Regions from separate parts of the Providencia xihuensis genome, predicted to be linked through region 1. Evidence: predicted binding sites of a transcription regulator. Region 1 holds the regulator's gene; the other holds the start of a gene.
What was found. The regulator sigma-54, encoded in region 1, starts transcription at its own class of promoters, with help from an activator protein. The targets are predictions, from matches to a motif close to GTTGGCACANNTTTCGCTNT.
Positions count from the first base shown of each region.

Region 2: glnA (glutamate--ammonia ligase) is a predicted target of sigma-54. The motif match lies at 2,075-2,094, and genes of this name have one in related genera.

Region 1 covers NZ_CP169565.1:3,737,378-3,741,696, forward strand. The annotation lists gene kdsC (3-deoxy-manno-octulosonate-8-phosphatase KdsC) at 1-307, shown strand, start outside; gene lptC (LPS export ABC transporter periplasmic protein LptC) at 324-917, shown strand; gene lptA (lipopolysaccharide ABC transporter substrate-binding protein LptA) at 901-1,464, shown strand; gene lptB (LPS export ABC transporter ATP-binding protein) at 1,470-2,195, shown strand; gene rpoN (RNA polymerase factor sigma-54) at 2,239-3,681, shown strand; gene hpf (ribosome hibernation promoting factor) at 3,704-3,991, shown strand; gene ptsN (PTS IIA-like nitrogen regulatory protein PtsN) at 4,085-4,319, shown strand, end outside.
Region 2 covers NZ_CP169565.1:280,455-284,773, reverse strand. The annotation lists gene typA (ribosome-dependent GTPase TypA) at 1-732, opposite strand, end outside; gene ACE2AL_RS01260 (PadR family transcriptional regulator) at 1,165-1,863, shown strand; gene glnA (glutamate--ammonia ligase) at 2,218-3,627, shown strand; gene glnL (nitrogen regulation protein NR(II)) at 3,787-4,319, shown strand, end outside.

The DNA of each region.
Region 1 (4,319 bases):
AAAAACTTTAGGCATTACACATCTTTACCAAGGCCAAAGCGATAAGCTTTTGGCGTATCGCGAACTGTTGGATACACTACAGCTAGCAGAAGACGAAGTAGCTTATATTGGCGACGACCTTATCGATTGGCCAGTAATGGCTCGAGTTGGGCTATCTGTTGCTGTTGCGGATGCACATCCACTGCTATTACCAAAAGCGAACTACATAACACGCATCGCTGGTGGAAAGGGTGCAGTACGTGAACTTTGTGACCTGATCCTTCTTTCCCAAGGTAAATTGGAAGAAGCAAAAGGCTTATCGATATAACGAATAGATTGAATTCATGAGCAATGCGAAGAAGTGGTTAATCATTATTTTATCCTTAGTTGTGCTGGGGCTTATCGGCTGGAATTTAGCGGGTAATGACACATCAGACTCACAGGAAAAAGTAATCAATGATGGGCAACCTAATTATCAAACTGATGATTCAGTAACTTACGTCTATAACCCAACAGGAAATCTAGCGTATAAACTCGTTTCGGATAAAATTGATAATTATACCGAAGGAAAAATCACGTGGTTTTCGAAACCCGTTTTAACCACTTATAATGAAGCGGGCGTGCCAACATGGACAGTCACTGCCTTTAAAGCAAGGTTAACAAACGATCGAGTGCTTTATCTGTACAGTGATGTTCAAGTCGATAGCTTAACGAAAGAGTCGCAAATTCAACGAATTACAACTGAAAGTGCAGTTGTCAATTTGACAACACAAGACGTTTCATCTGACGATAAAGTGACCATTATTGGACATGGTCTTAATTCTACTGGTCTAAAAATGAAGGGAAATCTTCGTACTAGAACCGCAGAATTAATCGAAGATGTGAAAACTCATTATGTGTTACAACCAGAAGAGCATCAAAATGAATCAAGTAACTAAGAAGCGTTTTATTCAAGGAGCGGTTGCCAGTGCAATTTTGGCTCTTAGCCTCCCAGCGATGGCATTAAAAAGTGACACCCAGCAACCGATGACAATTAACTCGGTTAAGCAATCCCTTGATCTAGAAAAGAACGTCACCACATTTACCGATGACGTCATCATTAAACAAGGTTCAATTGATATTCGAGCCAACAAAGTGGTTGTAACACGTCCAAGCAGCGACTCCGATAAAATCGTCATCGAAGCATTTGGTAACCCTGTGACCTTTTATCAGCTACAAGATGACGGCAAGCCAATTAAAGGCCATGCAAACAAAGCGCGTTATGAAGTTGATAAACAGCTCGTCACGTTAACGGGCGGTGCGTATTTAGAGCAGCTAGACAGCAATATTAAAGGCGACAAAATCACCTATGTTGTGCCAACACAGCAAATGGAAGCCTTTAGTGATAAAGGCAAGCGCGTGACTACTGTGATTTTGCCAGCGCAATTGCAAGAAAAAGGCCCAGCAGCAAACAATTCATCAGCAACTACGGGTAAGAGTAAATAATCGTTATGGCGACACTAACCGCAGAGAATCTGGCTAAATCCTATAAAAAACGCAAGGTTGTTGAAGATGTCAGCCTTGAAGTTAAATCAGGCGAAATTGTTGGCCTGTTAGGGCCAAATGGTGCCGGTAAAACCACCACCTTTTATATGGTTGTGGGCATTGTTCAGCGGGATGCGGGCAAAATTTTAATTGATGGTGAAGATATCAGCTTACTGCCACTGCATGAACGTGCGCGCCGCGGTATTGGCTATCTTCCTCAAGAAGCCTCTATTTTCCGTCGCCTTAGCGTTTATGATAACCTGATGGCGGTATTGGAAATCCGCGAAGATTTAACCTCTTCCCAACGTAAAGAACGTGCTGAAGAGTTAATGGAAGAATTTAGCATCACACATCTTCGCGACAGCATGGGGCAATCCCTTTCTGGTGGGGAACGCCGCCGAGTTGAGATTGCAAGGGCCCTCGCCGCTAATCCAAAATTCATCTTATTGGATGAACCCTTTGCGGGTGTCGACCCAATTTCTGTCTTGGATATTAAAAAAATTATCCAACATTTACGTGACTATGGCCTCGGTGTTTTGATTACCGACCATAACGTCCGTGAAACGTTAGATGTGTGTGAAAGAGCCTATATTGTCAGCCAAGGTCACCTGATTGCCCATGGTACACCAACCATGATATTGGAAAATGAACAAGTGAAACGTGTATACTTAGGTGAAGGTTTCCGGTTATAAACCGTATGTCGTATTCTATTGTTAGGGAGAAGAAAACAGTTTCATGAAGCAAAGTTTGCAGCTCAGAGTCAGTCAACAACTTGCGATGACCCCTCAATTACAACAGGCAATCCGTCTGCTGCAACTTTCTACACTTGAGCTTCAACAAGAAATCCAACTTGCGTTGGAAACTAACCCGCTTCTTGAGCAAGAAGAGTTAGGTTCTGAAACTGACTCGATTGATTCCCTTGCCACCACAGACAGCAGTGAGCTCGATACCAAAGACGCCTTAGAAAACAATGACATGCCTGAAGAACTTCCTCTTGATGCGGATTGGGACGAAATCTACACAGCAGGAACACCTTCAGGTACCAGCAACGATTACAGCTTCGATGAACTCCCTGTTTACCAAGGTGAAACCACTCAGACACTGCAAGATTACCTGATATGGCAATCGGATCTCACGCCGTTTACGGATACTGACCGTGCTATTGCCACCGCAATTATTGACTCCATAGATGACTCTGGCTATCTCACAACAACAATCTCTGATATACATGAAGGGATTGATAATCCAGAAATTAGTTTAGAAGAAGTGATTGCGGTACTTAAACGCATCCAGCACTTTGACCCACTTGGTGTCGCGGCACAAGATTTAAAAGAGTGTTTATTAATTCAGCTTTCGCTCTACCCAAAAGAAACGGAAGGTCTACAAGAAGCAAAGTTAATCATTACCAACCATATTGATTTACTGGCTAACCGTGATTTTAGGCAGCTTGGTAAATTAACGCGTTTAAAGGAAGATGCTTTAAAAACGGCTATCGACTTAATTCTCGCATTAAATCCAAAGCCAGGGCAGTCTATCAATACAGGTGAATCGGAATATGTTATTCCTGATGTTTTAGTGAAAAAGATAGCTGGGCACTGGCAAGTTGAGTTAAATACAGATAGCATTCCTAAACTCAGTATTAACAATCATTATGCTTCGATGGCAAATAGTTCAGCTAGCGATGATGATACACAATATATTCGCAGCCACCTGCAAGATGCAAAATGGTTGATTAAAAGCTTAGAAAGCCGCCATGAAACCTTGTTAAAAGTGGCGACCTGTATTGTCGAACAGCAACAAGAATTCTTTGAGCTGGGAGAGGAACACATGAAACCCATGATACTGGCGGATATTGCCTATCAAGTGGACATGCATGAATCCACCATCTCGCGAGTGACAACTCAAAAGTTTCTCCACAGCCCACGAGGCATTTTTGAGTTGAAGTATTTTTTCTCCAGCCATGTAAGCACGGATACAGGTGGCGAAGCCTCCTCTACCGCGATTCGAGCCTTGGTGAAAAAACTGGTTGCTGCGGAAAACCCCGCAAAACCATTGAGTGACAGTAAATTGACGAGTATGCTGGCAGAGCAAGGTATTCAAGTGGCTCGTCGTACTGTTGCTAAGTATCGTGAATCGTTATCTATTCCGCCCTCAAACCAGCGTAAACAACTGGTTTAATTGATAAAATAAGGAAGGTTGTATGGAATTTCAGATTACTGGACACAATATTGAAGTTACTCCAGCACTGCGTGAAACTGTTGAGAAAAAACTCAGTAAATTAGAGCAACTGTTTGACCGTATTAACAGTATCCAAGTCGTCCTGAAAGTTGAAAAAGTTCAGCAAATTGCTGAAGCAACCGTGCAAGTCAATGGAGCGGAGCTCCATGCATCAGCGGAAGAAAATGACATGTATGCCGCTATCGATTTACTGGTAGACAAACTGTCGCGCCAATTAACCAAACATAAAGAAAAACTGAGACAACATTAATACATTGAGGTGGCTGATTCGTTAGCCAACGAATGTTTCAAACCAGATGGTGGCATACATCATCTGGTTTTGTAGTCCTAAGTGAACAATAAAATGAATAGTGATATAGAAATCCAGTTAAACGATGTTTTATCATCAGCCTGTACACGTAATAATATTGTGTGCACCAGTAAAAAAAGAGCCCTAGAAATTATTAGTGAGCTGGCTGCCGTTGAATTGGAATTACCTGAAAATACGGTATTTGAAGCGTTATTAACCAGAGAAAAAGTCGGTACCACGGGTATTGGTGGCGGGATTGCAATCCCTCATGGCAAGTTAGATGAAAGCG
Region 2 (4,319 bases), 1.0 Mb from region 1:
TTCGCTGTCGATAACAGTCACTTGTTGGTTAGGTTTAACCACACCACGTTTGATACGACCGATACCGATAACACCTAAGTAGCTGTTGTAATCCAACTGCGAAACTTGCATTTGGAAAGGACCATCGACATCGACTGCAGGTGGCGCAACATGCTCTACGATAGCTTCGTACAGCGGAGTCATGTCTTCAGCCATGTTTTCGTGCTCAAGACCAGCAATACCGTTTAATGCAGATGCGTAAACGATAGGGAAATCGAGTTGCTCATCCGTTGCACCTAAGTTCACGAATAAGTCGAATACTTGGTCAACAACCCAATCAGGACGTGCGCCTGGGCGGTCAACTTTATTGATAACAACAATAGGACGTAAACCGTGGTCGAACGCTTTTTGCGTTACAAAGCGAGTTTGTGGCATTGGGCCATCCATCGCATCAACAACCAGCAGCACACAGTCAACCATAGACATAACGCGCTCAACCTCACCACCGAAATCGGCGTGACCTGGGGTGTCTACGATATTGATATGATAACCATTCCATTGGATAGCGGTATTTTTAGCAAGGATAGTAATACCACGCTCTTTCTCCAAGTCATTGGAGTCCATAACACGCTCATCAACCGTTTCACGTTCACCGAACGTGCCTGATTGTTGCAATAATTTACCCACCAGTGTGGTCTTGCCATGGTCAACGTGAGCGATGATGGCGATGTTTCTTAAGTTTTGAATTGACAAGGATTTTTACCGTTTAATTGACAGGAAAGGAATATGCTTTTTGCGGTATTCTAATTACCCAAACATACTTTCTACGTTAATTTGCTGTTATTTTACACGTTTTTCCGCACAAGTGGAATAAATGTGAAACCCATCACTGTATAAAAAGTTTTTAACGAAAAAACATTCAGTTGCGTAACAGTACCAGATTCCCTCATAAAATAATGAGCATCATCTCTGCGAAACCACGAAGTGGCAGAATAATACGCTAAAAACTTAATATTAGCAGCCCAAAAAAAGAACAAAAAATAGACTTTCTTTCTTAATCGCTATTTTTAATGTCTTTTTGTGTTATTTAGATATATCTAAATTGACTAATTAGATATATCTAAATATAGTAAAGCCATAAAATGAATTCGATATATCTAAAGTTACAAACTAAGGAGTAACTATATGCTAATTAAATCTTGTCGTCATGTATATTATGCGCGCCATGACGAAAATCAGCGCGGCCACCACGATGGCTGTTGCCATGGCGAAGGTCGTCACGGGCACGGTGAAGGCCGTCATGGGCACGGACACGGCGAATGTTGCCACGGTGAAGGCCGTCATGGTCACAGTGATGAGCGCCAAAGAGGCCGCGGAAGAGGCAAAGGCCTGCGCCGTTTATTCGACCACGGTGATCTTCATATCATGGTGCTTTCATTAGTGGCGAAAAAACCGAGCTACGGTTATGAAATTATCAAAGATATTCAAGAAGCTTCGAACGGTCTTTATGTGCCAAGCCCAGGTGTTATTTATCCAACATTAACACTGTTAGAAGAACAAGGCTTTTTAGAGTCTCAAATTGTTGAGCGCAATCGCAAAAGTTTTACTATTACGCCAGAAGGCGCTGCGCACTTAGCACAGAATAAAGAAACAGAAGCGGTTATTGCTCGTAAGCTGGCGAAAGCACGTGATATGCAACAAGGCAGCAATTTAGCAGAAGACATTGAAATGGCAGTCAGCCGCTTTAAAGCCCTACTGCGCCACAAAATGGTTCTGAAACAATTGAATGAAGAACAAACGCGTCAAATTGCTTCCATTATCAATGATGCCGTAAAACAGATTGAAGAAGTGAATACCTTATTAACGAACAGTGATGATGAATAACACCTCCTCACTCATTAAATAATGTTTGCCAATTCAGCTTTGGGCTTATTATTAAGCACAAAGCTGGCTTTTTTCTCTACCCTTTTCTTTTTGCACCGAAACAGTGCAGCTCATCATCAAAAATGCACCAACTAAGTGCAAACTGTGACTATTTTTAACTCAATCGATTGACATTCTCTCGTAACAATCCGTATTTACTCTTCTTTTAAAAGTTGGCACGATTTTCGCTTATAGTATTTATAGTGAGCGAGCAACGTGCATTAATGTGATTAATCACCGCCGCCATGCCAGACAAACCAACAAACGCAAAATATGATGCGGTTTGTTGATTAGACCCGACCAGGAGAGCCGAGAATGTCCGCTGAACATGTTTTATCGTTAATTAAAGAGCACAATGTAAGATTTATTGATCTGCGTTTTACCGACACAAAAGGTAAAGAGCAACATATCACTATCCCTGCTCACCAAGTTGACGAAGACTTCTTTGAAGAAGGCCAGATGTTCGACGGTTCATCAATTGGTGGCTGGAAAGGCATCAACGAATCTGACATGGTACTGATGCCAGATGCATCTACTGCAATGTTAGACCCATTCTTTGCTGATGTGACCTTAATTATCCGTTGCGATATTTTAGAGCCGGGTACCATGCAAGGTTACGACAGAGACCCACGCTCCATTTCTAAACGTGCGGAAGATTTCCTGCGTTCAAGCGGTATCGCTGACATCGTGTTATTTGGTCCAGAACCTGAATTCTTCGTTTTTGACGATATTCGTTTCGGCAACAACATGCACGGCAGCTACTACCATATCGATGATATCGAAGCGGCATGGAACACTGGCACAAAATACGAAGGCGGCAATAAAGGCCACCGTCCAGCCGTTAAAGGTGGTTACTTCCCAGTACCACCTGTAGACTCATCACAAGACCTGCGTTCTGCAATGTGTACCACAATGGAAGAGATGGGCTTAGTTGTTGAAGCTCACCACCATGAAGTGGCAACTGCAGGCCAAAACGAAGTCGCCACCCGCTTTAATACGATGACCAAAAAAGCGGATGAAACTCAGATTTATAAATATGTTGTGCACAATGTTGCCCATGCATACGGCAAAACAGCTACCTTTATGCCTAAGCCATTAGTCGGTGATAACGGTTCAGGTATGCACTGCCACATGTCTTTATCAAAAGACGGCGTGAACCTGTTTGCGGGTGACAAATACGGCGGTTTATCTGAAATGGCGCTGTACTACATCGGCGGTATCATTAAACATGCTCGTGCGCTGAACGCATTTACAAACCCAACAACAAACTCATACAAACGTTTAGTTCCAGGCTTTGAAGCCCCTGTAATGCTAGCTTACTCTGCACGTAACCGTTCTGCATCTATCCGTATTCCTGTGGTTGCAAGTACCAAAGCACGTCGTATTGAAGTGCGTTTCCCAGACCCAGCAGCTAACCCATACTTAGCGTTTGCAGCGCAGTTAATGGCGGGTCTTGATGGCATTATCAATAAGATCCACCCAGGTGATGCAATGGATAAAAATCTGTATGACTTACCACCAGAAGAAGCAAAAGAAATCCCAACTGTTTCAGGTTCTTTAGATGAAGCACTAGCGGAACTGGATAAAGATCGCGAGTTCTTAACTCGTGGTGGTGTATTCACAAATGACGCTATCGATGCATATATTGAATTAACCCGTGCTGACATTCAACGTGTCCGTATGGCACCACACCCGCTCGAATTTGAAATGTACTACAGTGTGTAACACGCCGTTCCACTGATAGTCTTTGTTGCCGTGAAGCACTTGCCCCATCTTTTGATGGGGCCTTTTCTCTCTAAAACTGCACCAAAGAAACAAAAATCAAATATCGGTTGTTTGGTCTATCAGGTATAATGCACCAAAATAGTGCAGGAGTGACATGACATGAAAACCGAACATTTGCCAGCACCCGAACAAATCCTCGACTCCCTTATTAATAGCGTGCTTATTTTGGATTACGATTTGGTTATCCATTACGCCAATCATGCCGCATTGCAAATCCTAACCCAAAGTCAGCGCAAACTCTATGGGACTCCCCTTCCACTCTTATTTAGCTATTGCTCACTCAATGATGAATTAATGCTCAATAGTTTAAAAGAAGGCCACAGTTTTACTGAAAATGAGGTCACTTTGGTGTTTAATAACCATTCCCACGTAATGTCATTCAGCGCACAACCTTTTTCAGAACAATTTATTTTAGTTGAGCTGTCACAACTCGATAGCCAGCGACGCCTTAGCCAAGAATTGGCGCAAAATGCACAGCAACTTGCCGCGCGTGAACTGATCCGCGGTCTGGCTCACGAAATAAAAAACCCACTGGGTGGGTTGCGGGGGGCTGCGCAGTTGTTATCTAAGGCGCTGCCCTCCCCACAATTAAATGAATATACTCAAGTCATTATCGAACAAGCCGACCGCTT